Regions from separate parts of the Phascolarctobacterium faecium genome, predicted to be linked through region 2. Evidence: riboswitches for the same ligand, from Rfam matches in the RefSeq annotation. Region 2 holds a riboswitch; each other region holds the start of a gene.
The links. Region 2 has a riboswitch for cobalamin ahead of PFJ30894_RS04255 (methylmalonyl-CoA mutase family protein). Riboswitches for the same ligand answer to the same signal wherever they lie in the genome.

Region 1 (7,554 bases), 570 kb from region 2:
CTGGATGATATCCATTTTAAACAACAGCTGCTGGATAATGTAGATTACAGTATTTATCAGCTCAGGCATAATCACTGTGAGGAGGAGTAAAAATGACGATTCGGGAAATTGCCGCAAAAACCAATATGTCAACTGATACTTTAAGATATTATGAAAGGATCGGGCTGCTGCCTCCGGTGCCACGGAATGCGGCCGGGATCCGCAATTATGATGAGTATTTTGTAAATTTTATCAATTTTATCAAAAAGCTGAAAGCCAGCGGGATGTCATTGGAACATATCATTGATTATATTCGGCTGGCAGAAATGGGTGATGCTACGATACAGGAGCGTAAAAAGCTGCTGGCAGAGGCTCGTGAAACGCTGCTTGATAAAATCAACAGTTTGCAGTTGGTTGCGGAACTGGCAGATTATCAGCTGAGAAATTATGAGAATTTGTTACAGCCGGAAACATATGCTTTATTAAACAGGCATCCGGCTTCGAAAGCACTAGCAATCTGATCCAGAAGTTGATAAACAAATGATTTATTATGAGGAGGAAAATAATATGAAATTTTGGCAGAGATTCAACAAAAACACTTTTAGAGGAATAGCTGCGGCTCTGGTTGTGGCTGCTGCGGTCATGGGCGGTACAGATGCAGCTTTGGCAGCCGGTGAGCCTGTAACAGAGGAACAGACAAAGATCATCAGCGCGTCGCTGCTGCAGGCAGGTGGTACAGTATTTCCTATCGGTAATGATAATGCGGCTTATGCCAGATATTTTACCGGACAGAGCTTTCTTTTTCCCATGGCTAACGATACTGTAAGTGTGTCTAACGTGACTTTTGCTCCGTCCTGTATCAATAACTGGCATACTCACAGCGGTTCGTGTCAGGTCCTGGTCGGGGTATCAGGCCGTGGATATTATCAGATCTGGGGACAGGATCCGGTAGAAATGAAAGCCGGTGAAAGTGTGACGATCCCGGAAGGGACTAAACACTGGCATGGCGCTGCCGGCAACAGCTGGTTCCAGCATCTGTCGATTATGAGCAAGGGTGCAGGTACTACCTGGCTGGAGCCTGTTGACCAGAATGTTTACAGTCAGCTTAAATAAATATACGAAAATGAGTTAAGCATAGTACAGTAATAAAAAACTCAGACTTTCATAATTTATGGAAGTCTGAGTTTTTGCAGTTATATATAATTCAGCAGCGAAAAATAAACAGTGATCAGCCTAATTTACGTTCTACCATTTTAACGAGGACCGCAGTACCGCTGGGCAGAGCTTCTTTGTTCAGCTGCATATCCTGATGATGCAGGCCCGGAGCTGCAGCTGCGCCGACACCGAAGTAAGCAGCTTTGATATGGGGATATTTATTAACAAAGTAGTGGAAATCCTCACCGCCGGGGTTAACGAGTTCTTTCGCAAGTTTTTCTTCGCCTACTACCTCGACGATACATTCTGTAACTTCTGCAGTCAGTTCGTCATCGTATTCAGCAGCGGGGATCACACCGCCGGGAGTAGTGACTTCGGCAGTAGCCCCAAGAGCAGCGGCAGCATTGGTAACTGCACGGCGCAGTTTTTCCAGCAGTTCGGTCATAGCTTCGTTGGTTTGTGCGCGGGCATCGACGATCATTTCAACTTTATCAGGAATGATATTGGGGGCTACGCCGCCGCCTTTGATGCCGGTAACTTTACAGGACCAGGGAATGATAGGATTGATTTTAATAGCCGTAATCGCATTGATAGCGACAGCGGCTGCCTCGATTGCGTTGACACCCAGGTGCGGACGTGCGCCGTGACTGGATAAACCGTTGATAACGACGTTAACGAAGGTGCTGGAAGCATGGCGCACTGCTGGCGACATTTCGCCGTAGGCAATGTCCTGTACAGGACGGATGTGCAGACCAAGAGCGATATCGACGTCTTCAATTACGCCGGCATCAATAACTGCCAAAGCGCCTTTTAAGGTTTCTTCACCCTGTTGGAACAGGATGCGCAGGGTGCCGCGTTTAACCTTGCCTACCAGCTCGGAGGCAGCGGCTAAAAGCATGGCGGAATGGGCGTCGTGGCCGCAGGCATGAATATTTTTCTTTTCGCCGTCGATCAGAAAGGGCAGTGCGTCCATATCGGCACGCAGCATCATTACAGGTCCGGGCTCTGAGCCTTTGATTTCGCCGATAACGCCGGTACCGCCGATGTTACGGGTAACTTTGTAGCCCATTGCTTCTAATTTATCTGCCAGATAGGCAGAGGTTTTAAACTCTTCAAAACCAAGTTCAGGAATTTGATGTAAGTCGTCATAAATATTACGCGGATCTAATTTGTTCATAATGCATCGTTCCTTTGTTTTCAAAAATTAAAGCGGGCTTTAAAAACGCTTTAAAATAATTATAGCATCAACATGCCTAAGAAGCAAAAAAGGCACAGCAAAAGCTGTGCCTTTAAATATAAAGATTTATTTACCGAGGATGATTGAAGTCAGAGTGATGGGATCGACATATTTGCCGTCTTTATAGACGCGCATGTTACCGCTGGCGATTTCGTCGATCAGAATTACTTCGTCGTTGTTGTAACCAAATTCAAATTTGATATCGTATAGATCCAGACCCATTTTTGCCAGGTCTGCAGCAACGATTTTAGTGATTTTAAGGGTTTGTTCCTTCATACTGTTGAACATTTCCTGGCTCATGATGCCGAGAGCCGCCAAACCTTCAGAAGTGATCAGAGGATCGCCTTTAGCGTCGTCTTTTAAAGTAGCTTCAACGTAGCCGCCTTCGAGAACAGTGCCGTCAGCAATGTAGTCACCGTAACGACGGATGAAGCTGCCGGTTGCTTTCAAGCGGCAGATGACTTCAAGGCCTTTACCGAATACTTTAGCAGGCAGGACTTCCATAGTGGCGTTATCGATATCTGCGCTGACATAGTGGGTTTTTACACCTTCTTTTTTGAGGATCTCGAAAAAGTGGATCGAAGTCTCAAGATTTGCTTTGCCGATACCTTCGATAGTCAGCCCGACGGTATTCTCACCGGGATCAAAAACACCGTCTTTGCCGGTGCAGTCATCTTTGAATTTTAAGAGTACATTGCCGTTTTCCAGGGAATATACTGTTTTAGTTTTGCCTTCGTAAATTTTCTCCATTGGTAACAACCCTTTCACTTTTTAAAGTATTGGAACTGTTCTAATATTATATAATATTTGTCCTTGCAGTTGCAATAGAAGAAAATGTGAATTTTCTTTAATTTGACAGGCAATAGCTAATGTGATATTTTGAAGTCAAAGAAAACAGACAGGCGGTGGCAATAATGATCAATATTTCGATACCTGCGATCTGGATCGCATTTTTTGGAGCCTTGTTTGGGGCGATGCTGGGTGTGGCTTTGTCCTTCTGGATCATTAAGAGAGAGGTACAGCGGGAAGTAAGACGGATCGAAAACGAATATAAATTTCTTTTGGTACAGGGGCTGGTCGGCGGTGTGATGAAATACTTTTTTAAAGACGAAGAAACAACGGTCTGTAAAGAAGATGCAAAACAATCGGCAGAACAGTGATTATAATAAAACAGACCTCGGACATAAATATGACGAGGTCTGTTTTATTATGGGAAGGGCTTAACAGATTTATGAATTTTAACAAAATAAATGCTTGTAATATTGATAATATGGAATAAATTAATTAATAAATTCAAATAGGAGATAGCACACAGTTGAAATTAACAAAAATGTTTTGTATGATGTATTTAAGCAGTAATACAAAATAATTTAAGGAAGTGAATCGAATGAAATTGAAAAATGTTTTTTCATTACTGGCAGCTTTAGTAGTTTTATGTGTAGGCGCTATGGCTGTGGCGGCTCCTGCTCCCAGTCAGCTTGGGCAAAGCAGGGCGGCGATCGAAGTTGCTAAAGCAGAAATTCCGGCAAACTGTAATCTGATTGGTTATACAACTAAAGGTGATGAAAGCCGTATTACTTTTCAAGACCCTGACACTTTGGAATATTATTATGTGAAGGTTGCAACGGCTACTTCCAAAATCAAAGAGATAGAAGTCAAGGGTGCAACATTTGTCAAAGGCAGCACTATTATCAACAAAACTCCGGCAGATATCGAGCGCTTTGTTATGGCTGAATACCCGGATGCCCGCAATATTGTTGTAACTATGGACAAAGAAGGCAATAATTCCTACTATGAAGCCGAATTTACTACCCTTAAATTTAAGGGGGAATTAAAGTTTAATCCTGCCACCGGCGTTATTTTTGAGCGTGAGCTGGATTATTATTGAGGATTCAGGTATCATGGAATAAAAACAGGCCCTGTATGCAGGGCCTGTTTTTTTAGTGTTAACTGTTCAGCAATAAGTGCGCCAAAGATAACTGAGCGGCATTACGATAAATAAAGCCGGCAGCGTATTGGCGACACGGAAGTCTTTCAATTCACAGATACGAAAGCCGGTAATAATAGCTAAAATGCCACCGCAGGCCATAAAATCACCAATCATCAGAGGATCTGTAAGCGGCATGATGAAGCCGGCACTCCAAAAGAGGATGCTGAAAAAAAGAAACTGGGGGATTGCGATACAGGCGATCATAGGACCCATATGAGCAGCAAAAGCAAATGCTGCAAAAATGTCCATAACAGATTTTGTTAAAAGAACAGTGCTGTCGCCATTTACGCCTTCACCAATCGCGCCGAGAATTCCTGTACTGCCGGTACAGAACAGCATCAGCAGGCCGACGAAACGGCTGATATAAGCATCATTATCTGCTGCCGCAGTATTGGTGATACGTTCGATAAGTGTTTTAAGCCTAAGCGAAGCGAAATTGATCTGGTCTTCGATTCGAAGTGCTTCGCCGATGATAGTACCCAAGATCAGAGCTAATGTAACTGCCGGCATAGATTTTATATTTTGCAGCAGAATGATGCCGATGATGATGGAGCAGTAACCGAATAACCCATAAAGCGATTCACGCATTTTGACTGGCAGCAGTCTTCCGAAAAAACTGCCGAGCAGGCCGCCGATAAGTACGCAGGCTGAATTGACGATGATTCCAATAGACATTTTTTTACCTCCTTGCAAAAAATCGCATCATTATAACATTTCGTTTGCAACAATGCAAATCGTATAGGGGGTATTTTTAAGAAGTATCTAAATAGAAAAATATCTGGTAATATTAGAGAAATTATATTTTCACAAGTAATAAAATAAACCGTTTTCTAGATTAGAAAACGGTTTATTTTATTTGTACTTCTATTTTGTAAATATATTCGCTGATTTCATCAGTAAGCCAAAAGTTTTTTATTGATGTGATATAAATATCGGATATAGGAACGAGCATATTATGCTTGCAGTATTCTGACAGAGTGTTGATATACTTGTCATAATTGTTCATGTAGATACCTTTGAAATAAAGGGTAAGGTAAGTTCCTTTTGATTTTATGGAACATTTCGGATAATCGGTTTTAGTGAAAACAGGACAGAAATAATATTTGATATGACGAGGTTTTTTTTGATCTAAAAGTGAATTTTTATCTACAACATAACCAAAAGTATGATTGTTAAGGGGAATATGTTCAGCAAGATTTATAAACAGACTGGCGGATATTTTTGTTCTGTCTTTAAAGTTCATTTTGGGAGAGACTGGTTTACTTAAATATAAAAATTCATTGTCTGTTCGAACTGTTAGTACATCATTAAATTTAATGTTTTCCAATTGGTTAAGAATAAGGAGGGAATGATGCAGTTCATTTTTTGTTTTAATTATCTTTTTGAGTAATTTTTCAAGAAATATTTCACGATCAGACATAATATTTCTGTAATTAGTATAGGATTTGTTAGATAAATAAGTTTTGATTTCTGCTAAAGGAATATCCAGTTTACGCATCGTCAAAATCAATTCTAGTGCAAATAATTGAGTGCGTTTGTAATAACGATAACCATTTTCTTCAATAACTTCAGGCGTTATAAGACCTAAACTGTCGTAATAAAGCAAAGTTTTTCGAGGTATTTTGCAAAGCTTGGCTAACTCACCTGTTGTAAAATAATTATCAATTGGTTCTTTCATAAAATAATTATCTCCCTATTGACTGTCTAGTAGCTATACATAGTAATATATCATATATGATATTATAACATATAATTATTAATATAAAATAGAATATAATATCATAAAATATAAAAAGTGAATAATGATGTTATCAGGTGACGCAGGTCTTAATAGAGAAGCTGGGTGTAAAGCCCACACGATCCCGTCGCTGTAAAAGTGAGCAAATCCATATTTATGTCACTGGAGTTATCCGGGAAGGCTTGGAGGAGCGATGAAATTGAGTCAGAAGAACTGCCTGATGATTAATTTACTGCTGCGTGAGACAGTTTGGTAATGGAACAGCTTTTATCTAGCTATTTAATACCCTGTGCGTCTTATGCACAGGGTATTTTCTGATTCTAATAAAAGTTATTATGCATATATCTATTAGGTTAATGCATAAAATATTTTAGTAATATACAAAAAATAGGAAAGGGAGTTGAGTATGTTGAAAAAGGGTATGGGTAAAAGTATACTGATGACAGTACTTATAACTGGCAATGTCATTTGGGGGGGCACAGTAGTATACGCCGAAGAGGGGCTGCAGCAATTTAATCTGGATCAGATGGTTGTTACAGCAACCAGAACTATGAAAGAACTACAGGAGGTACCTTCCAGCGTCAGTGTTGTCACCTCACAGGATATAGAAGAAAGAAATATTAATTCTGTACCTGAAGCTCTGCAGACTCTGCCGGGCGTCTATATGAACCAAGCAGCACAGGGAGGGATTCAGATCAGGGGCTTCAGCTCCAGTGATATTTTGGTTTTGCTGGATGGGCTTCCGATGAATACTACTTATAATAACGGTATGGAATGGGAAATGGTACCTGTGGAAAAAATAGCCAGAATTGAAGTTGTAAGGGGAGCAGGCTCTTCTTTATATGGCGGTAGGGCTGTGGGCGCGGTTGTCAATATTATCACTAAGGATAATCCTGAAAAAAAAGGAGCCAGTGTAAATGCTGTAGTCAGCTATGGCAGTAATAATACCTGGAAAAAAGCTTTATACGCAGATGCAAGAGTGAATAAAAAATTATCTTTCGGCGTAGGTTATGAAAACAGAAAATCAGATGGATATAGGGGTTATTATTATACTGGTAGCGCTTCCAAAGGCAGTGGAGGGATTAAGCCTGACCACGAATTGCCGCAGCTCAGTAACGGCAAATATGTTTTAGGCGGACGCGGAGAAAAGGTTTGGGAAAATGAAAACATTTCCGCTAATGTGAAATATGATTTTGATGAAGACAGATCTTTAAAATATACTTTTATCCATACGGAAAGTGAGTATCGCTACCAAAATCCGTGGACGACAATTTATAAAGACGGTAAGCCCGTATTTAGTGGCAGTGTTGATGTTGGTAATGGACAGATAGTGAAGCCAAGCATTGGAACATATCTTGGTTATGACGGGCGGAAAGAATCCGATTTACATACATTGTCATATAATGACAATAAAAATAAATTCAGTGCCAACTTTGGGTACATGGATATGAAAAG
Region 2 (7,554 bases):
TACCAGGTTATGGTTTTGCCAAAACAGCTAAAACGAACAAAGATAAATGGTCAGGATTTATCAGTAAATATCTTTCCGGATCTGATAATCTAGGACTGGTCTGTCAGCTTATTGATATCAGGCATAAGCCTTTGGACAGCGATATTGAAAGCTATCACTGGTTACTGGACTGTGGACTGCAGGTTCAGGTTATTTTGACCAAAGCAGATAAATTGTCGAAAAATGCAGCGATGGCTCAAAAAGCATTATTCAAACGGGAGCTGGGACTGGATGACAGCCGTATTATGACCTATTCTGTAACTCAGAATACAATGCGCAGTGAATTGATAGGGCGGATCATGACGGCACTGGAAGGGCATTATTAAGCGAGGGAAATATGTTGAATCGTTTGCTGCTGTTTGTTATGGCAGCCTGTTTAGGAACGTTATTTTTAAAAATGGAATTGCCTATACCATATCTTTTAGGCGGCATTTTTGCTGCAGTAGCCTGTAAGATAGCTGGTTCGCCTGTTACCTGGCCTAAGAATTGGCGTGAATTGGGTTTGCTTGTAGCTGGGTATGGTATTGGCCGTAATTTTACAGCTGATACATGGGAGAAAATGACGCATCAGACCTTTGGGGTACTGGAAGCCACGCTGATAGCTGTAGCTGTTGCTGTTTTAATTGCCTGGTGGACAGCGAGACATACTTCGGCTAATCTGATCAGTTGTGTGATGGGCATTATGCCTGGCGGGCTGACGCAAATGATGCTGATGTCGGAGGATGATCCAAGGGCTGACGCAAATGTTGTTGTCGTTATGCAGACTCTGAGGCTGGTAGGCGTTATTGTAGCAGTACCATTTCTGGTAATCCATGGTTTAGGTGCTCAGGTTATGCAAAACAATGCTATTGTTCAGACAACAGACGGTACGCATTGGCTTATTCTTGTCCCATTGTCGTTTTTAGGCGCTTTTGTTGCGACTAAGTTAAAGGTGCCAACACCGCGTTTGCTGGGGCCGATTCTGGCAACAGCGGCAGGGTCGTATTTTTGGGGAAGTTTACAGCCTGTGCCTGGTTTGCTTATGATGCTGGCACAGGTAAGTATTGGATTATACATGGGCGTAATGCTGGATCCCAAAAAACTTTCGGCTACTAAGGAATTGATGCCTTATATTTTTAGTGGTATCGTTTTGATGATTGGTGTCAGTGTTGTTGTTGCCTGGTCCCTGTCAGAACGGTATGGGTTTTCTTTAGTAACCGCTTTTTTAGCAATGGCTCCCGGCGGAATTGCGGAAATGTGTCTGGCTGGAATGAGTATGGGAGAAGATGTTTCAATCATTCTTACTTACCAATTAGTACGGTTATTGTTTTTGAATATCTGCGTTCCTTTGGGAATCACTATGTATTTTAAAAATAAAAGTCTTGATTAGCAGTATCGTAGCTTACTGAATAAAATAGTAAGCTACGATACTGTTTTATTTGCGAAAAATAATATATGAAAAAATATATTAAAAGACTTGACAAAAGAAATAGTAATAAATATAATTAAGCTAACAAATGAATATTGTAAGCTAAAGGTGCTCTACAGAGCTTAATAGAGAAGTCGGTGCAATTCCGACGCGGTCCCGCCGCTGTAACGAGGAGTAAACTTCAAATGCCACTGGTAGTAATACTGGGAAGGTGAAGTGAGCTATGAATCGGAGTCAGAAGAACTGCCTTAGCTACATCGCTGATTGACCTGCGAGAGACGGGGAGGAGATGCTGCAGAGTTCGTATTTTAGGTAAATACGAAGTGCGAATCTTTTGCTATGAATTTCTGACCGTTTTTCTTAATATTATTTTAAGAAAACGGTTTTCTGTTTTTCTGTGCTTTTGTAAGCGCGTTGAGGTCGAAGTGTGATGGCTAGACCTCGAAAATAAGGTCAGCCATCAGTGTATATATTTATTTGTGACAGGTCTGGACAACCTGCCGGGTTTATTGCCATTCTCAAATTCTCTTTGTGCAAGAACCTTCTTCTCAATTGCCTGCGTAGGGGTGCGCGGCAAGAGCAACCATCACATTTTTTGTGATGGTTGCTTTTTTTGATAAGGGGCTTATAGAGGCAGTTTCGGTAGGAGATTCTCGAACCATTCTGCGATACATAAGTAAGCAAAGTACAGGAGGTGAACATTTACTACCCCGGCACAGAAAATAATTAATGAAAGGATGCCGTATATGGAACAAGATAAAAACCTTACAGCAGAGATTCAGCAGGAAGAAACTTTAGTGGGAACTATCCCTCCGGTTACTTTCGATGAATTTACGCCGCCGTCCTATGAGGAGTGGAAGCAAGAAGTAGTGACTGCTCTTAAAGGCGGTTCTTTTGAAAAGAGTATGTTCACTAAAACTTATGAGGGTATCACCCTGAATCCTATTTATAGATTAGAGGATCAGGAGAAGATTACTCACAATAAAACCTATCCCGGCATGGAAAGCAACCTGCGCGGTGCTAATGCAGGAGGTTATATCCATAAAGTATGGACTATTGCTCAGGAGTGTGATGGAAAAACTCCTGCCGAAGCCAATGAAATGGTTAAATACGAGCTGTTGAAAGGAACTACCGCTGCTAGTGTCGTTTTAGATACTGCGACACGCAAAGGCTATGATCCTGATAAGGCAGAAGTAAAAGATGTTGCTGATATAGGCGTATCTTTGGCTACTGTAGCTGACGTGGAAAAACTGCTGGATGGTGTTGATCTGGAAAAATTCGAAATCGATATTTATGCCGGCGCTTCCAACATCGCTCTTTTGGCTGCTGTAATCACTGTCTGCGAGAAAAAAGGTCTGGCCCTCGAAAAATTACATGGCGCTATTACTGTCGATCCGATTGGCGAACTTGCTTTGGACGGCGAATTAGTTCGTCCGCTGGACGAATATTATGACGAAATGGCACATAGCATTGCCTGGGCTAAAAAAAATGCTCCGCAGCTTAAAACAGTAGTTGTCAATACCGATGTTTATCATAATGGCGGTGCTAACGACATTCAGGAAGTAGCGTATGCTATGAATGCAGCTGTAACTTATATGCGCGCTATGGAACGCCGTGGTATTGATGTCAATACCTTCTGTCGCCACCTGCGTTTTCATTTCAGTATCGGAGCTAATTTCTTTATGGAAATTGCTAAACTGCGCAGTCTGAAAATGGTTTGGGCGCAAATCGTTAAAAATTGCGGTGGGGATGAAGAAGCACAAAAGATCAATCTTTATGTCAGCACTTCTACCTTCTGCCAGACGAAATACGATCCTTATGTAAATCTGCTGCGTGCGGCAACACAATCCTTCTCTGCGGTTGTTGGCGGTATGGACGGCATGTATGTCAAACCTTTCGATCATTGCATTCGTCCCAGTGATGTATTTTCCCGCCGTATTGCCCGTAATATCCAGATCATGGAACAGCATGAATTCAACTTTATTCAGCCGATCGATCCTTCCGGCGGCAGCTGGTATATTGAACCGCTGACAGAAGAATTTACGGAAAAAACCTGGGCTAAGTTCCAGGAAATCGAAAGCCACGGCGGCTTACTGGCAGCGCTTGAAAGCGGCAAAGTACAGGCAGCGGTTAAAGCTATTTTAGAAGAACGTTTTAAAAATCTTGCTACCAGAAAAGATCGTGCAGTCGGCAATAACATGTACCCGAACATGACTGAAGAACTTTTGGAAGTGCCTGAAGTTGATTTCGCAGGAATCCTTAAAGCACGCAAAACTGATTTGGAAGTCAACGTAAAAGTACGCGACAATGCTTATGTAGAAGCTGTACTCAGCGACCTTGGCAAACGTGATGCCAGTGAGTTGGGTTCTTTGATCGCTGATGCTGAAAAAGCATTATTGGCTGGAGCAACTATGGGTGAAATTTCAGCAGCTCTTACCGGCAGTGCTAATGGCGAAAAGGTTGAAGCTATTGCTCCGCATCGCTGGACTGAACGCTATGAAGAACTGCGTATGCGTACGGAAAATTTTGTTGATAAAACCGGTGCAAACGTTAAAATTTTCCTGGCCAATATGGGACCGATCCCGCAGCATAAAGCACGTGCCGATTTTGTTACCTCTTTCATGCAGGTGGCTGCCTTTGAGGTTGTGACAAATAATGGCTTCCTCACTGTCGAAGAAGCTGTTAAAGCAGCGCTTGAGTCCGGTGCCGATGCAGCCATCGTCTGCTCGACTGACGCTACTTATCCGGAACTGGCCCCAGCAGTTACGAAAGGCATCAAAGCTGTAAATCCGGAAATGAAGGTATTCCTGGCAGGTGCTCCCAGCGCAGAACTGAAAGAAATCTGTGATGCTGCAGGTATGGATGATTACATCAGCGTCAAATCCAATTGCTATGAAACCTTGCTCCGTATGCAAAAAGAAAGGGGGATGTTCTGATAATGTCCAGAATTCCTGATTTTAGTCAAATTCCCTTTCAGCAGGCACCCGCACAAGGCGCCGCCGAGTTTGCTGCCTGGAAGGAAAAATTAAAAACTGAAACCGGTAAATCCTTTGAAGAAAATTTTTACCGTACAATGGAACAAATCAACGTAGCTCCTTTATATGATGTGAATGCCTATAAAGACTGCGAACATCTGCATTATATGGCAGGTATCCCGCCATTTTTGCGTGGACCTTATTCAACGATGTATGTAACCAAACCCTGGACAGTACGTCAATATGCAGGCTTCTCTACTGCAGAAGAATCAAATGCTTTCTATCGCCGTAACCTGGCGGCAGGGCAAAAAGGTCTGTCTATCGCATTTGACCTTGCAACTCACCGCGGTTATGACTCCGATCATCCGCGCGTTGTCGGTGACGTAGGTAAAGCCGGTGTTGCCGTTGACTCTATTTTGGATATGGAGATTCTTTTCTCCGGCATTCCTCTGGATCAAATGTCTGTATCAATGACAATGAACGGCGCAGTGCTGCCTGTATTGGCCTTCTATATCCTGGCTGGTGAAGAACAGGGCGTAGACAAATCAGTTATGGCAGGTACGATCCAAAACGACATTCTGAAAGAATTCATGGTTCGTAATACCTATATCTATCCGCCTACAGCTTCCATGCGCATCATCGGTGATATTTTCGAATATACCTCCGCTTATATGCCCAAATTCAACAGTATCTCGATTTCCGGTTATCATATGCAGGAAGCAGGCGCTACTGCTGATATCGAACTTGGCTATACATTAGCCGACGGTCTCGAATATCTGCGTACAGGTACTGAGCATGGTCTTACTATTGACCAGTTTGCACCGCGTTTGTCCTTCTTCTGGGCAATGGGTAAAAACTACTTTATGGAAATTGCTAAAATGCGTGCAGGACGTATGCTGTGGGCGAAAATCGTTAATTCCTTCGGCCCGAAAAAAACCAAATCTATGGCTTTGCGTACACATTCGCAAACTTCCGGCTGGAGCCTGACAGAGCAAGATCCGTTCAACAATATTACGCGTACCTGTATCGAGGCTATGGCAGCAGCTTTGGGGCATACCCAGTCGCTGCATACTAACGCTTTGGACGAAGCTATCGCGTTGCCGACAGATTTCTCGGCTCGTATTGCTCGTAATACTCAATTGTACATTCAGGACGAAACCAAAGTCTGCAAAGTTATTGATCCGTGGGGCGGTTCCTATTATGTAGAGGCACTGACCAATCAGCTGATCCAAAAAGCCTGGGCACATATCCAGGAAATCGAACAGCTCGGCGGTATGTCCAAAGCTATTGATACCGGTCTTCCTAAAATGCGTATCGAAGAAGCGGCAGCACGTCGTCAGGCTCATATCGATTCCGGCGCCGAAAAAATTGTCGGCGTAAACGATTACCGTCTGGAAAAAGAAGATCCGCTTGATATTCTGGAAGTCGACAACACTGCAGTTCGTTTGGCGCAGATCGAACGTTTGAAAAAATTGCGTGCTAACCGTGACAACGATGAAGTTCGCCGTTGTTTGGACGCTATCACCCATTCCATGGAAACCGGTGAAGGCAACTTGCTGGAGCTGGCAGTTAACGCAGCTCGTGCTCGTGCTTCCAAAGGCGAGATTTCTGACGCTGTCGAAAAAGTCTGCGGCCGTCATAAAGCTATCATCCGTTCAATTTCCGGCGTCTACAGCAGCGAATTTGCTGACGAAGATGTTATCAAGGAAGTTCGTCAGATGACAGATGACTTTGAACAGCGCGAAGGCCGTCGTCCCCGTATCTATATTGCTAAAATGGGACAAGACGGACATGATCGCGGGGCGAAAGTTATTGCTACCGCCTTCGCAGATATGGGCTACGACGTAGATATCGGCCCTCTGTTCCAAACTCCGGAAGAAGCTGCGCAGGATGCAGTAGATAATGATGTTCATATCGTTGGTATGAGCTCATTGGCAGCAGGTCATAAAACCTTGATGCCGCAACTGGTAGAAGAACTTAAAAAACGCGGACGTGAGGATATCATGGTCGTTATCGGCGGCGTAATTCCTGCCCAGGACTATGATTATCTCTACGAACACGGTGCAGCAGCTATTTTTGGACCCGGCACCATTATACCTGTCTGCGCTAAAAAAGTACTGGAAGAGCTGAACAGACGCTTGGCGGATTAAGCCATGACAGATACTTATAAACCTTCGTGGGTGCCTGAAGAAGAAAACGATAAATTTGCCTGCCGGGTAATGTACGGTGTTACAGGCGGTCATGAAGGAACTCCAGGTGTAACAGTAGATAAAAAAGACAAAGTAACTCCGGCTATCAAACGCCGTAAGCTGGAAGTCGACGATTACGTCGAAGGTGTCCTCAAATGTGACCGCGCAATTTTATCACGCGCCATCACTTTGGTTGAAAGTAATGCTGCCGCTCATTTTGAGACGGCACAGCAGGTTATCCAAAAACTGCTGCCTTACACTGGTAAATCGACACGCGTTGGGATCACCGGTGTGCCTGGTGCAGGTAAATCCACCTTTATTGAGGCTCTTGGCACAAACCTGTGTCGTGGCGGACATAAAGTCGCAGTACTGGCGGTCGATCCCTCCAGTACTGTTACCAAAGGCAGTATCCTGGGCGATAAAACACGTATGGAACAGCTTTCACGCGAACCGAATGCTTTTATCCGTCCGTCTCCTTCGGGAGGAACTTTGGGTGGTCTGACTCGTAAAAGCCGTGAAACACTGCTTTTGTGCGAAGCTGCCGGCTATGACACCATTTTAGTCGAGACCGTAGGCGTAGGGCAGAGTGAAACTACCGTACGTTCGATGGTAGATTTTTTTCTGCTGGTCGTATTGACAGGCGCCGGCGACGAATTGCAGGGGATGAAAAAAGGCGTAATGGAACTCGCCGATGCAATCGTCGTCAATAAAGCCGATGGTGATAATAAACAGCGGGCAATGGTTACCAGAGCTGAGTATGAACGTATCCTGCAATTTTTACGTCAGGCTACCGAAAACTGGACGACTCATGCCTATACCTGCTCTGCTTATACAGGAGCGGGAATTATGGAACTGTGGAATGATGTTATCGAAGCCTTTATGAAACAAGGCTGGGGAAATGGCGTGTTAGCTGAACGCAGGAAACAGCAGACGCTTTCCTGGG
Region 3 (7,175 bases), 910 kb from region 2:
TCCGAGGCGTTGTTATTACCCAAATGTATTACAGTAGAGGGGGTTGGACGTTATGTCAGTACGGCAGTTATGGGAAGGTTGTGATGCTGCAGTATGGGCACGGAAATTGGATGGAAGAACTAAATTGCTTATTTTGTTTTTAGTTGCGGTACTGGCTATAGTTGTTGATAACCCCAGAACATTGTTTTTACTTTTTACTGCGACGTTATTACTGCATTTGTCAGCTCGTACATCTATTTATAAGTGGCAGGTTTTAGCAATTTTATTATTACTGGGTTTATGGGGGTCTATGTTTAGCCAGGCGCTGTTTTTTGCGCAAACACCAAGGACTCCTTTATTTGTTATAATTGAACCAACTATGCCTGTTTTAGGACAAATAACAGGCGGTTTGTATATTTACCGCGAAGGGGTTATTTACGGAGCTGTACAGGGGTTAAGGTCAGCTATGATGTTGTCCTTAGGGTTATTTGTCTGTTGGACTTCCGATCCACGTCAATTGCTGAAAGCTCTTATCACCTGGAGACTATCTCCGCAGATAGCGTTTATGCTTGTGACGGCGATACGATTTTTGCCAGTGCTGGCTGCTGAAGCAGGGGAGGTTATTATCGCTTTACGTTTACGTTCTGATACAAGAGTTGGCCGCAAAAGTATTATCAGGCATTTACCTTATATTGCCAAACCATTATTGGCACGCTGTCTTAGAAGAGCTCAGACTTTGGCACTTTCTGTTGTCAGCAGAGGGTTCTTTCTGGCTACAGCGCGGAAAGATGAGTTTTGGCACACCAAAGAAAAATTTGTCTGTTGCTTACTGATTATTTTTACTATTGGTATAACTTTTAGTAAAATCGTATATTTACTTTCTGAACAAGGTCTGTATTTTGGTAATTTAAGAATAGTGTATGATTGGACGAAATTATATTTATGAGCAAAATAAAAAGTATTATTGCAATTGTCATTTTAATAATTTCCTGGTGTCTGATGTTTTGGATAACAGGCAACCGAACACCATGGCAAGCTTTTTCTTCTACAGACAAGGGCGATGGAGTAAGTGTTTTTTTAGGTGATATTCCAAGTGAAAATTATGATCGAATGGGTTTTACTAAAGGGTTAATTGAATATATTGTTTCTAAAAATGCATGGTTAGTTGGAACCGATAGAGGTGAATTATTTTTATTTGATAATAGTGGCAAGCAGATATGGAAACGTTCTTTGGGGATTGGCAAACTGGTATCACTGTGTGTATCTCATGATGAAAAAATTACTTTTGTAGGTGAGCAAAGTCCGGCTGGTAACTTATATGCAATCGATCTTGATGGCGGTGATATATTGTGGAAATTTGCTGCTGAAAAGGTTGTTGGCGTTGAACCTGACAAACGTTCTTATCCAAGCATCGTACATATTTGTATTGATAAAGATGATAATGTTTACGCAAATGCTTATCGATTTGTTACAGCGAAAGATGGAGGGCGCGGCTATAATGGTAAAGCTGTTGCTTTTAATAAAAACGGTGAGCAGCTTTGGCAATTCCCAGAGAGTGAAAATATTGATAGTTGGATCAATTGGTGTGATGTTAATGATAATAACGATAAAGTCGTATTATCAACTTCTGCTTATGAAATCAGACCTGATATGAAATACCGTGATACAATGTATTTGATAGATAAAAAAACAGGTCAACTGATTAATTCTATTGAAGTACCGCCTGTTGCTCCGTTCGAGAACACTGTTATGCGTGGCAGCCCTAATTTTTCTGAAGATGGAGAGTTTTTGGCTGCAGCCTGCAGTGACGGACGAGGAATGCTTTTTGATGCTGCTGGAAAAGCTTTATGGCAGCGTGAGTTATCTAAACCTGCTCAAATAGATAATGTTTGGATTAATGCATCTGGTCGAGATGGGTTTGCTGCAGAGGCTGGCGTTATTTTTACAACGATCAATACATTTAATAGAGAAAACTGGCAGTTACCGACTCCGGTTGAACATCCAAGTAATAATAGTATGTTCGTATTTAATTATGATGGAACATTTAAATATAAATATAGAGCCTTGGGGACAATGGAGCAGATAGATTTTTCTAATAATATGGCGGCGTGTGCTGTTGGACGCAATGTTAGAACTCATAATTACGCTGCTCATGGAGCGGTAGTGCTTGATTTAAACGATGGGACAGAATTGAATTTCTTTCATACTGAAGGACCATTACAAGCAGTTGCAATAAGTAGTAATGGAAAAAAGATAGCTGGAATAGAGGCTCCTGCTGTAACTCCTGAAGGTAAGATCATTGGGGCCTATAGACTGCATATCTGGCAGCGTTGAAAACAAAGGGGTATTTCATGATTCATAATTTTTTACATTATTATAAACCGTACAAGAGCATACTTTATGGTGTGGTAATTGGTTCCCTTGTTGCTGCATTACTGGATTTGGTCTTTCCTATGTTGGTGCGGCAAATATTGAATGAAGTCTTACCACAAAAAAACACTGATAGATTATTACATGATACAGGTATACTGTTTATTTTATATTTGGGCAATTACGGTTTGCTCTATCTTGTTAATTACCATGGACATTTGATGAGTGCAAAGATAGAGAATGATATGCGCCGCGATTTGTTTGAGCATTTGCAGCAAATGTCGTTTAAGTATTTTGACAATGCCAAGACGGGGCAACTGTTGTCAAGATTGACCAGTGATATAGCTGAAATAGGAGAATTGTCATTCAGAGGACCCAATGACATCATTGTTTGCTGTATTACTATGATTGGTACAATTGGCATCCTTTTTTGGATGAATGTTTACTTGGGGATTTTGATTGCTGTTTTATTAATTGCTAAAACGCTGCATACTGTGTATGTAAATAAAAAAATGAAAGCAGCTTTTAGAGAGAACAGGATAAAAAGCGGTGAAATAACAGCCAGGGCGGAAGAAAGTTTAGGTGGAATACGGTTAGTAAAAGCGTTTGCTCAAGAGGAATATGAACTGGCGAGATTTATGGAAAAAAGTTTGGATTTTTTGGAAACAAGACGAAAATCTTATAAAATTTTGGCTTATTTTTCTGGCAGCGTAAATTTTTTTACAAATATTACCAACTTACTTATTTTGGCTTGTGGAGGGTTGTTAATAGCCAAGGATAAGCTGTCGTTGAGTGATTTTGTTGCTTTTTTGTTATATGTCAATTTATTTATGAAACCGCTTTTACGTCTAACGGTTTTTACTGAAATGTACCAACGTGGAATGGCTGGATTCCAGAGATTTTATGAAATTATGGAAATGAAACCTGAAATTATCAATCAGAAAGATACGGTTGTTTGTAAAAAAATACGTGGAGAAATAGAATTTGATAATTTAGTATTTGGTTATTCTGATCAGAAAAAGGTAATTAAAGGATTTAATTTAAAAATAGCTCCGGGCCAAACTGTAGCATTTGTTGGAGAAACAGGTGCGGGTAAGACAACGATTGCAAGCCTATTATTAAGATTTTATGATCCGCTTAGCGGCAGGATTTTAGTTGATGGAATCGATATACGTCAGTATAAACAACAGGAACTGCGTCGTAATATAGGAATAGTGCAGCAGGATGTTTTTTTATTTTCAGATTCTGTGACGCATAATATTGCATATGCAAAACCTGAAGCTGAGCAAAGTGAAGTAGAAAACGCTGCCAGGCTGGCCGCGGCTGACAAATTTATTGAGGAGCTCCCCAATAAGTATGCTACTGAAATTGGTGAACGTGGCGTGAAACTATCCGGGGGACAAAAACAGCGTCTTGCTATTGCCAGAGTATTTTTGAAAAATCCGCCTATTGTAATTCTAGACGAAGCGACTTCTTCTTTAGACAATTATACAGAAAAATTAATACAGGAGTCGTTAGACAAGTTGGCGGAGAATAGAACAACTCTTATTATTGCTCATCGAATGTCGACAATAAAAAATGCAGATAAAATAATCGTTTTGAATAATGGTGAAGTTGCAGAAATTGGAACACATTCTACCTTGATGTCAGGGGGTGGTCTGTATTATAATCTATATAATGCTCAGAAACAGACTGATGACAAATAGGTGATTTGATGATTAAAATAGAAAATTTAACTAAACGTTTTGGCGAGCGTATTGCAGTAGCAGGAATAGATTTGGAAATTAAAAGGGGTGAGATATTTGGCCTTTTAGGACCTAATGGAGCTGGGAAGACTACTACAGTCAGGATATTAACCTTACTTTCCAAGAAAAAATCCGGTTCTGTAAAAATATGCGGATACGATATTGAAAAAGACAGCGAGAGAATTAAGGAACTAATTGGCGTTGTACCGCAGCATATGAGTTTGGATCAGGATCTTACGGGAAGGGAAAACTTAGTTTTGCAGGCAAGGCTGCATCATTTGAAGAATAAAGCTGCTATGGAACAGCGAATCAATGAAATTTTAGAATTTGTGGAACTTACAGATAGGGCTGATGACAAATCCAGAAGGTACTCAGGAGGAATGAAGCGGCGCTTGATGATTGGCATGGCACTTTTGCATAAACCTAAAATGTTATTTTTAGATGAACCAACTGTTGGATTAGACCCACAAGTACGGCGTAAGATGTGGGATTTGATCCGTAAAATGAATGAAGCTGGAATGACAGTGCTTTTAACTACTCATTATATAGAAGAAGCAGATCAGTTATGCAGGCGTGTTGCAATTATGAATAGAGGTCGTATTATAGCTGTTGATACACCGCAGAAGCTGAAAGAAAAAGTTGGCAGGGTTGTTGTTGAACATATGGAAGCAGACGGCATGATTAATAATTTTTTTGATAATCGTGAGCAGGCTGCATCTTATGTGGCAGGATTAAACTCTAATGCAACTGTGCGCGAAGCAAATTTAGAAGATGTTTTTATTGAATTAACGGGGAGGCGAGTAAATGATTAGTAATTTTTGCTATGATGTCTATACCGTTTTTTGGCGTGATTGGGTGGTTTTTAAAAAAATATTTTTTAAATTCTTATGTTCGCGCATGATTACGCCTTTTTTGTATATTTTTGCATTTGGGATCGGGTTGGGGAGAAATGTTTCTGTTGATGGTGGGAGTTATTTGAGTTTTCTCATTCCAGGTATGATCGCGCTTAATTCGATGAATATTTCTTTTAATACTATTGCTGCTCCTCTTAATATGTCACGTATTTATCATCATACTCTGGAAACATATTTGATTTCGCCAATTTCAGGAGCTGCATTCGTTTTTGGTAAGGTTTTATCAGGTACAGTGCGTGGACTGATTTCTTCTGTAATTATAGTGCTTATTGCGGAATTATTAGGGGTACATTTATATTTTGGAGGCTGGTTTATTCCAGTGCTGGTCCTTAACTGTTTTGTGTTTGCAGCACTGGCAGTAGTGGCGGCAATGACTATTGACAGCCATGAAGAGATGAGTAGTTTTAGCACGTATGTTTTAGTGCCGATGTCTTTTTTATGTGGGACATTTTTCAAAGCTGACAGTTTTCCTGAAATAATAAAGTGGTCTTTAAGTATTTTACCGTTGACTCCTGCTAGTAGTGCATTAAGAGCAGCGGCAAATAAAATGCCTGTAGAATGGCATTGGCCGGTTATTATGGCGATATATTTTCTCATATTTTTTAGTTATGCCTGTCATTTGCTGAAAATGAAAAAAGAGGAATAGAGTGATGTTTTTTAAATATTTAGTGTTGAATATATTATAGTTTTTATTGCAAATATTAATCTAACGTGATATAATTCCAATCAGTAATAAAACTTAATAAGCGGAAATCTAGGTGTGAATACTTAATAGAAAAATTGGTTGGAAGCCAATACGGTCACGCCGCTGTAATGTCGAGCAAACCTCAATGATTGCCACTGGGAAACTGGGAAGGCGGGGTAAGCAATGAAGCAGAGTCAGAAGAACTGCCTAGATTTTTCTACTGTAATCCAGCGAGTGACAGGAACAGGTAGTATGAAGTAGGTATAACCTTTCTGTTTTGCGGAAAGGTTTTTATTTTTTAATAAAATGTAAAATTTTAATTCGTTTAGTAAGTTAGCATTGGCAAACTCGATCAAATTTGGTATTATTAATAATATAAAAATTTTAGGAGGCATTTTTGATGGAATCAATTAAGGAAGCTGTTGAGTATTTTCATAAAGGCGGACTGGTAATGTGGCCACTGTTATTGTGTTCAATAATAGTTGTTACGATAGCTATAGAGCGGTATTTGTATTATAAAACTGCTGATTCTGGTTCGTTATTTACGCAGGAATTTTGTACTTTAATCAGTAAAGGTGATGTAGTAGGTGCTGAACAATTGGCGTCAGCGTCTGCTGGTGAGTGCGCACGTATTATTCGTGAGACTATGGTTTTGTCTGGCGACTGTACAAGGCACTCTGCCTATATGGAATCTCAAGCTGGGCTTGTTATAGCTAAATTGCGTAACCGCCTGCATTATCTTGGTGTTATCGTTACAATGTCTCCTTTACTTGGATTATTAGGTACTATTATTGGTATGATTGGTTCTTTCAGTATTTTTAATCTGCAGGAAGGACAACCAATGGCAATTACGGGTGGCATTGGTGAAGCCTTAATTGCAACTGCCAGCGGTTTATGTGTGGCCATTTTAGCATTATGTGCACATTCTTATTTTGCGCAGCGTCTGGATACTTCCATAACTAATATGGAACAATGCTTTTCGGCTTTGCTGGAGGCTGAAAGCAGAGGTGACATCTAATGAAACTGCGTGATAGCAGAAGCCTTAAACAACCTGAGCTAATGATAATACCAATGATCGATATTATGTTTTTTCTGCTGGTGTTTTTTATGCTTAGTACGATGTATATGGTTGATTTAAAAACAATTCCTATAAAGTTGCCTAAAGCGGAATTTTCGGCAGTTGACACTCAGACAACCTTTGCCGTTTCTGTAAAAAAGGACGGTAGCATTTGGCTTGGTGATAAACAGACTGACATTGCCAGTTTAACTATGCAGGCAAAAATGGAACAGAAAAACAATCCGCGTTTTTCAATCGTTATTAGGGCAGACAAAGATGCAGATTATGGTAAAGTCATAACTTTGCTGGATAGATTAAAAGGTGCAGGAGTTCAAAGGTTTGGTTTAGCAACGGATGTAGGAGCTGGTGAATGATGGATGACTCTAAAAAGAGGTTCCAAATAGGTTTTATTGGCTCATTAGGAT
Region 4 (7,554 bases), 920 kb from region 2:
GTTCTGCAAAAACAACAATATCCGGAACTATTGGTAATTATACAGATAAATGGTCAGTTGGCCATCAAAATGAATATTTTTCAGTTTATTATGATAAAGATTATTATGATGAAGTTAATCCTCAAACCCGTAAATTTCCTTATGGAGAATATGCAAGCTCATCAGGAAGCAAAAAAAATAATTATAATACTTTAGGAAAATCCAGAAAAGAAAGTATTTTTATTACAGGTAATATAGGGAAGAATTTGACGTTAAATTATAACCATTCAAAATCAGATCTTAATAGATTTCAGATAACTCGTTCTAAAGCAGCTGCTGATAAGCTAGGAACATCATATAAATATGACGATAATCGTGACACAGCTAGTTTAGTTTATGATGATACAAGTAACAAATTAAAATCTGTATTTTCTTTTAATAGCCGCTGGTTTACTTCAAATCAAAAAAAGAGTAATGAAAAAGAATTTTCAGTATCTGGTGGATCTTATAAAATGTTCAATATAACATCAGATACTCAGAAGGGTTGGTCTTTTAATGGAGATAAAGATAGCTTAATTGCGGGTATTGCAATTAAACGTGATTTTTATCAAAATTATAAATATACTTTTCAAAAGTCTGATAGAACAAGTTTAGGACTTTATACGTCTTATACTCACCAATTTGCACCTAAATTTAGTGCTACTTTGGGATTGCGTGGGGAAGCCATCAATGATTTTGATACAGACCAAAATGTATTTTTGCCACAATTACAAACATTATATAAATTTAATGAAAATTTGACTTGGTATACAAATATAGGTAAATCATTTATTATGCCTGCAATGAACAGCCAATTCTATACGACAGATAAAGATGCACACAACTTGAAAAAATCACGTGGGTTAAAGCCTCAAGAAGGTTGGACGTATGAAACTGGAATGAAAAAGATAACTAATTCGAGTTCTTTAAAACTTGCCGTGTTTAATATGGATATCAGTAATAAATTTGGATGGGCAAGCGAAGAAGAATTAGGTATAGGTACGAATACTAAGGCTGAAATACAAATTAATAAAGGCGATTTTCGGAATACAGGCATTGAAGTTGAATATACAAAATTAGTTGGCGATAATTGGCGATATAATCTTGGTGTTACCTATTCTAATCCAGAAATAAATGATTCTGGTGAATGGGTACAGGACAATGCAAGACTTCAATTTGTGGCAGGAATTGGATATCAGAAGAATAAGTTTAATGCAGGATTAAACTATCTTTTCTTAGGAGACAGGAATGATAGCTATTATCATGAAGTTACTTCTAGTGGTAATAGATATTATGCTCTTCCAAATAGAAATATAATGAATGCTACATTACAATACAGTGCAGATAAGAATAATTCTGTAGCATTAAATTTCTATAATATTTTAGATAAAAAAGATGTCGTGAACGATTATGAAAATTATGGATTACCATTCAATTGGACACTAACCTACAATTATTCTTTCTAAAACTAAAATTAATAGGCGGCACACTGTGCTGCCTATTATAACTATAAATAAAATATTTTAAAACCACTAATATAAAAAATGTAGATAAAACGATGCAGCAGAAAATCCAGTACTTATTTCTTGAAAATAAATACAGAAATATTGCCCTAATAAGACACAATATGAATTTGATAGTATATATTGAAAAATAAATAGATTTATATTATACTTAATTAAATTAAATATTTCGTAAATCAGGTGACGCTAGTCTTAATAGAGAAGTTGGGTGTAAATCCCATACGATCCCGTCGCTGTAATGGTGAGTGAATTCAAATTTATGCCACTGGAAATATCTGGGAAGGCTTGAATAAACGTTGAACCTAAGTCAGAAGAACTGCCTGATTATTTGTTACTACTGCGTGTGACAGTAAGGTAATGTAGCAGTTTTTCTATTGTAGTTAAGCTGTTTTATGCCTTTTGCTTTCAGCAGGAGGCATTTTTATTTTTATTAGCCGATTGTTAATAAAAGTAAATACTATAAGGCCATTAAAGAATGGGTATAGAAAATGCTTTTATTTCAATAAATACAAAAAATTCTGAAAGGAAGTAGAGTATGTTGGAAAAGAGTATTGGTATAAGTGCTTTGATGATAGCACTGGTAACTGGAAATGTCATCTGGGGGGGTACTGCAGTACATGCTGAGGAACCAAATCAAGTATTTACGTTAGATCCAATGGTAGTAACTGCAACACGGACAGAAAAAAGAGATGTTGATGTACCTGCATCAACTACAATCCTGACTAGTGAAGATTTAAAAGCAACAGGTGCGCAGAATTTGCAGGTTGCTTTGGGGCGTGTGCCTGGATTGGTTTATAAAACGTTTGCACCTGGTGGTGGTGCTATGGGGACAATGGCTAATGAAATAGCCATTAGAGGTGTAAGTAATGGTACTTTGATTATGCTAAATGGATCTCCTATGAATTTGAGAGGAAAATATTTTTTAGATGCTATACCTATTGATAGTATTGAGAAAGTTGAGATAGTAAAAGGTGGGGGATCCGTGCTTTACGGTAGTGAAGCAATGGGCGGTGTTATTAATATTATAACTAAACAAGATTTTAAAAATTCAGTAACTGCCGGAGTTGGTAATTACGGTCAACAAAAATACAATGCTACTGTTAATGCTGATAAATTAAGCGTTGGTTATAACTTGGAAAAATGGGGAAAGGTTGATACAATTTCACGTTCACATGATAAAGGTGACAAACATACAGATATGAACAGTTCTCATAAAAATAATTTATTTTTGAACTATAAAATTAATGATAACTGGAATTTTTTATATAATTATTTTGAAACAAATGTAAAATATGATACATGGTTTGATGATGGATATAAAAGCGTTCCCAAAGGCGGAGCATTGCAACAGAATAGAGAATATGTAACAAAGCAAAATTTAATGCAGATGACATATCAAGATGACAGTGTTAAGGGGAATTTCTATTATAACCAGAATAAATTAATGGCAGATGGATATACTAATTACACAACAAGCGGTGCTTATTCTGGAAAAATGTATGATACAGATGAGAAAAATCGTACATATGGAGCTGATATACAAAAAAAGTGGGAGTTTGGAAATAAAGCCAATTTGATTTTGGGAAGCAGTTATCAAAATGAGTTTTATGATGATTATGGTAAAGATGGCCATAAATCTCCTGATCAAGTAACGTCAAGAAATATTTATGCTGTTTATGGGCAATATGACTACAAATTTGATGAAAAAAATGAATTTATTTTTGGGGCACGTGAAACATGGACTACTGGTGGGTATAAAGACCAGAATTATGATAATTTTAGTATGTCTGGTCAGTATTTGCATAAATTAACAGAAAATGATTCATTGTATGCTAGTGTTGGACAATCATTTATTATGCCTACTTTTTCACAAATGTATGGTGCTAGTGACAGTGCTGTCTCTAATCCCGATTTAAAGCCGCAAAAAGGAACTAATTATGAATTAGGATGGAAGCGGGTTAGTGACAATCATAGTTGGAAAGCAGCTATTTATCATATTGATATCACAGATAATATTACTGCAACCTGGGATAGTAGTAAAACGGAATATAAATATACTAATGAAGATTTTAAAAATACAGGTGTGGAAATAACTTGTGATATTATTGGTAAAGATGGATTTACTTATAATTGGGGCATAAATTATGGTGATCCTAAGGTTAAGGGAACTAAAAAGCCCTATTGGGATAGAAAGTATGGAAGATGGCAATTGAATGGTGGCATTAATTATACAAAAGATAAATGGATAACAAGTTTACAAGGTACTTATTTAGCTCAAAGGGTTGAGACTCCTAGCAGTAAGCAGTCGTTTAGTGAAAAACCTTATTTTCTCACAAGTCTGACAACTACCTATAATGCTGATAAACAAAACTCTATTTCGCTGACACTGGATAATTTGCTTAATAGAGAAGACAATTTAAGTCATAGTGGATCAGAATATTATTCTACTCCTTTCAATTTCTTGCTGAGCTATAATTATAAATTTTAAAATATTATAGGCGGCGTTGAAAGCCGCCTATATAACTTGATTTCAGACATAAGTTTTAATATAACATTTGATTTAGGAAATAGCAGAGATTTACTTTTAATATAAACTTATCTTAAAATAGTTTTATAAAATCAGGAGGCTATTATGACAGAAACTATTATTGAACTGAGAGATTTATCGATTGGCTATGGAAATAAAAAAGTTCTGCAAAATATTAATGCCAAGATAAATAAAGGCGAGATAGTAGGTATTATTGGTTGTAATGGCGCTGGCAAAAGTACACTGCTGAAAACGATCCGCGGTTTGCTGTCAAAGCAAAGCGGTGATATTTTGTATTTTGGTCGTAATCTGGAAAGCTTTGCTGAAAAAGAACTGGCTCGTGAGGTTGCTTACTTGCAGCAAAGTGTAGAAGTTGGGTTTGGCTATACTGGTAAAGATATAGTGCTTGCAGGACGTTATCCTTATATGAAGTGGTGGAAAGGCGAAAGTATCGCCGATGAAGAATTAGCGCTAAAATGTATGGAATATACCGGTACTAGAGAATTAGCAGAGAGGCCAGTAAATGAAGTCTCCGGCGGGCAAAAACAGCGGATTTTGCTGGCTAAGGTTTTGGCGCAGCAAACGCCGATTTTATTTTTAGATGAACCTACAACAGGATTAGATATGGTCTATCAGGAAGAGATTTTTCGCTTTAGTAAATCATTAACTGAAATGGGAAAAACTATCTTAATGGTAGTTCATGAATTGAATTTGGCTGCTAAATACTGCAGTAGAATAATTTTATTGGGAGACGGTACTGTTATTGCTGACGGAAAGCCTGACGATGTATTTACGGAGACTGTTTTGAGTAAAGCTTATCATGCTCCAGTCAGAGTTATTCGTAGCCACAACACAAATGAGATAATTGAAATAAGTACAAAAGAGGACAGCAGCAGATACCAGCGCGATAGAGAATTGCTGGAACTTATTTGCTGCAAGGGATATGTATGATAAAAAGGAATTTTTGTTGGATTGTGATAGCTGTTTTTATGCTTTCGCAGACTGCGTTTGCAGAAGGTATAAATTTAGAAACCGTTTATCCTTATAGTTTGGAACATAAAAATATTTATAAAACTGTGGGGAGTGCAACTAATCCATTCTATATAAATATTGAAAGCTATGATGCACCTGAACCTCAGGATGTCAATGTAGAAATTCTATTGCCGGAAGGTTTGACTTTTAATGAAGACGATGACTGGCAGGGAGTGAAAACAGGTAAAGGGCTGATTATTAAAAGAAGTTGGACTTTACCAGCTAATTATGGACAGAATTTTGATTTACTTTATTTAAGGGCTAATGAAAAACTTACCGAAGGAAAACATGACATTGTTGTTAAAGTTAGCGGCAAGAGTTGGCAAAAGAATAATAATATTACCTTTACTCATGAATTTGGAGAAAAAAACGCAGATGCTATAAACCTACAAGAAAAACAGTTGGACAGTTCCAAATTTAACTGGTATATCCAATCTGTTACTTTGCCTGTAGATAATTTGGGAAATAAAGATGATCGTATCCAAGAGAGAACTATTTATATTAAAGACACTGCCTTAGAATCTTTTCGTAATAGAATGACTGGGGATGGTGCTACTAATTGGGCGGCTGTTTTTAATCATCCGGCAGCACATCTGCTGTTAGAGATGCGTAATCCGCAGCAGGATACAAGAATCTTGAAATTTAGAGCTGAGTTGATAGATAAGTCTACTGGAGAAACAGCTGTTGGATTATGTACTGCCAGTCAGAGTGATAATGAAACTGAGCATGGGTGGTCTGGGAAATCAGGAATAGAAGATGCGTCTACGGCGATGATATCATTAGACGGCAAGAAAAGTCAGGCTTTTATTATACCCTTATATGTAGATTATTTCAGAGTTGTGGAAGGTGAATATAATTTACGTGTGACTGTATTCGGTAATGGGCAGGAAAAAATACAGGAGGTACCCATAACTATTGCTAAAAAACGTAGTATGGGTTTATTTGCTGTAGCTTTTTCATTTGGTTGTTTTATTTTAGTCTGTTTAACAATTGGTCAATTAAAAAAATGTATTTTTGATATTGGCGCTAAAGGCGCTATTACTATTGCGTTGTTTGCGGCTGTGGCTTTTGGCAGCATTGTTGTGCCGACGACTTTATTTGGTGATTTGCTGCATGTGTTTTTAGGGCCTTTTTCCGGATTGCTTACAGGAGTATTGAACGGGGTTTTGTTATACCTTTTAGTTATGTCTTTACTGGTTATTTACAGAAAGCCGGGTATAGTGGCACTCATGTTTTTATTGAAGTGGATGTTAGCAGGACTTATGTTTGGCCGCTTTACTCCTCTTGGTATACTAAGTTATATGGTATATATAGTTGTGTTGGAAAGCATTTTGTATATCAGTGGATTTTATAGAAAACAAGAATTGACCTCGGGATATGTTTTTATAGTTGCTATATTGATTGGTACTGCGGATGCATTTATAACGATGATTAATTTAGAACAAATGATGTTTTTTTACAGATTATATTATGCTGATTGGTATATCGGTCTTTATATGCTTATCAACGGTTTACTCTACAGCAGTATTGGTTCGTGGCTTGGCTATAAGGTTGGAATAAAATTGCAGCAGGTTATGGGAGAATGATATGCTGAGAATAAGTGACGTTTCATACCGATATAAAACACGCAAAATTCCTACATTAAAACATTTGTCTCTGCATGTAACAGAAGGCGAAATGCTGCTTTTGGCCGGTTGCAGCGGTTGCGGCAAGTCTACGCTCATTAAAGCTGTCAGCGGTCTTTTAAATACTGCCGGCGCCGGTGAACTTGATGGGAAAATTTATCTGAATAATAAAGATACAGCGGAGATGACGCCTGAAGATATTGGAATATTGGTTGGTACTGTTTATCAATCGCCGGATGATCAGCTTTTTGCGATGACTGTTTCTGACGAAGTAGGTTTTGCGCTTGAAAATCAGGGGCTTGATGAGAATATAATTTCAGTTGAAGTACAAAAAGTATTAGAGCGAGTTGGACTTGCCGGTTTTGAACAAAATAGTATTCATACTTTATCAGGAGGACAAAGGCAGCGATTGGCTCTGGCTTCAGTACTCATCACGAAACCTAAGCTTTTGGTTTTAGACGAACCGGTAAGTCAGATGAATCCACAGGGTGTTGAGGATTTTTTGCAATTATTAGTATCTTTAAATCGTATAGACGGTATAACTATCATTGTAGTTGAACATCGTGTCAATGAACTTGCAAAATATTTTCCGCGTCTGGCAGTGATGTTTGAAGGTGAAGTTATTTATGATGGTCCAATAGAACTAGCCTGGCAAAAAATTGGTTCTGCAGAGAAATATGGTTTGAGAGAGCCGCAAAAAGTTAAATTGTGCCGGTTTCTGCATTTGTCTAAACTGATAGACGAAACGAGTAAAGTTGTTGATTTGATCAAAAGCGAATGTAAAATAGAAAAAACAGCACTGACCGTAAGATCAAAAAAAGCTTGTAGT

Region 1: another riboswitch for cobalamin. It lies ahead of PFJ30894_RS01375 (TonB-dependent receptor); the one in region 2 lies ahead of PFJ30894_RS04255 (methylmalonyl-CoA mutase family protein).
Region 3: another riboswitch for cobalamin. It lies ahead of PFJ30894_RS08695 (MotA/TolQ/ExbB proton channel family protein); the one in region 2 lies ahead of PFJ30894_RS04255 (methylmalonyl-CoA mutase family protein).
Region 4: another riboswitch for cobalamin. It lies ahead of PFJ30894_RS08740 (TonB-dependent receptor plug domain-containing protein); the one in region 2 lies ahead of PFJ30894_RS04255 (methylmalonyl-CoA mutase family protein).

Annotation. Positions count from the first base shown of each region.
Region 1 covers NZ_AP019004.1:292,863-300,416, reverse strand. The annotation lists gene PFJ30894_RS01420 (hypothetical protein) at 1-90, shown strand, start outside; gene PFJ30894_RS01415 (MerR family transcriptional regulator) at 93-500, shown strand; gene PFJ30894_RS01410 (cupin domain-containing protein) at 547-1,092, shown strand; gene PFJ30894_RS01405 (amidohydrolase) at 1,208-2,311, opposite strand; gene PFJ30894_RS01400 (phosphoribosylaminoimidazolesuccinocarboxamide synthase) at 2,438-3,121, opposite strand; gene PFJ30894_RS01395 (hypothetical protein) at 3,286-3,531, shown strand; gene PFJ30894_RS01390 (hypothetical protein) at 3,759-4,259, shown strand; gene PFJ30894_RS01385 (DUF554 domain-containing protein) at 4,326-5,036, opposite strand; gene PFJ30894_RS01380 (MerR family transcriptional regulator) at 5,209-6,039, opposite strand; cobalamin riboswitch at 6,158-6,334, shown strand; gene PFJ30894_RS01375 (TonB-dependent receptor) at 6,506-7,554, shown strand, end outside.
Region 2 covers NZ_AP019004.1:867,801-875,354, forward strand. The annotation lists gene yihA (ribosome biogenesis GTP-binding protein YihA/YsxC) at 1-365, shown strand, start outside; gene PFJ30894_RS04250 (AbrB family transcriptional regulator) at 377-1,408, shown strand; cobalamin riboswitch at 1,537-1,712, shown strand; gene PFJ30894_RS04255 (methylmalonyl-CoA mutase family protein) at 2,194-4,383, shown strand; gene scpA (methylmalonyl-CoA mutase) at 4,386-6,572, shown strand; gene meaB (methylmalonyl Co-A mutase-associated GTPase MeaB) at 6,576-7,554, shown strand, end outside.
Region 3 covers NZ_AP019004.1:1,780,968-1,788,142, reverse strand. The annotation lists gene PFJ30894_RS08725 (ABC transporter ATP-binding protein) at 1-84, shown strand, start outside; gene PFJ30894_RS08720 (energy-coupling factor transporter transmembrane component T family protein) at 53-925, shown strand; gene PFJ30894_RS08715 (outer membrane protein assembly factor BamB family protein) at 922-2,313, shown strand; gene PFJ30894_RS08710 (ABC transporter ATP-binding protein) at 2,331-4,055, shown strand; gene PFJ30894_RS08705 (ABC transporter ATP-binding protein) at 4,064-4,906, shown strand; gene PFJ30894_RS08700 (ABC transporter permease) at 4,899-5,654, shown strand; cobalamin riboswitch at 5,748-5,918, shown strand; gene PFJ30894_RS08695 (MotA/TolQ/ExbB proton channel family protein) at 6,094-6,711, shown strand; gene PFJ30894_RS08690 (ExbD/TolR family protein) at 6,711-7,124, shown strand; gene PFJ30894_RS08685 (energy transducer TonB) at 7,121-7,175, shown strand, end outside.
Region 4 covers NZ_AP019004.1:1,788,845-1,796,398, reverse strand. The annotation lists gene PFJ30894_RS08745 (TonB-dependent receptor plug domain-containing protein) at 1-1,484, shown strand, start outside; cobalamin riboswitch at 1,703-1,879, shown strand; gene PFJ30894_RS08740 (TonB-dependent receptor plug domain-containing protein) at 2,077-4,029, shown strand; gene PFJ30894_RS08735 (ABC transporter ATP-binding protein) at 4,174-5,019, shown strand; gene PFJ30894_RS08730 (hypothetical protein) at 5,118-6,686, shown strand; gene PFJ30894_RS08725 (ABC transporter ATP-binding protein) at 6,688-7,554, shown strand, end outside.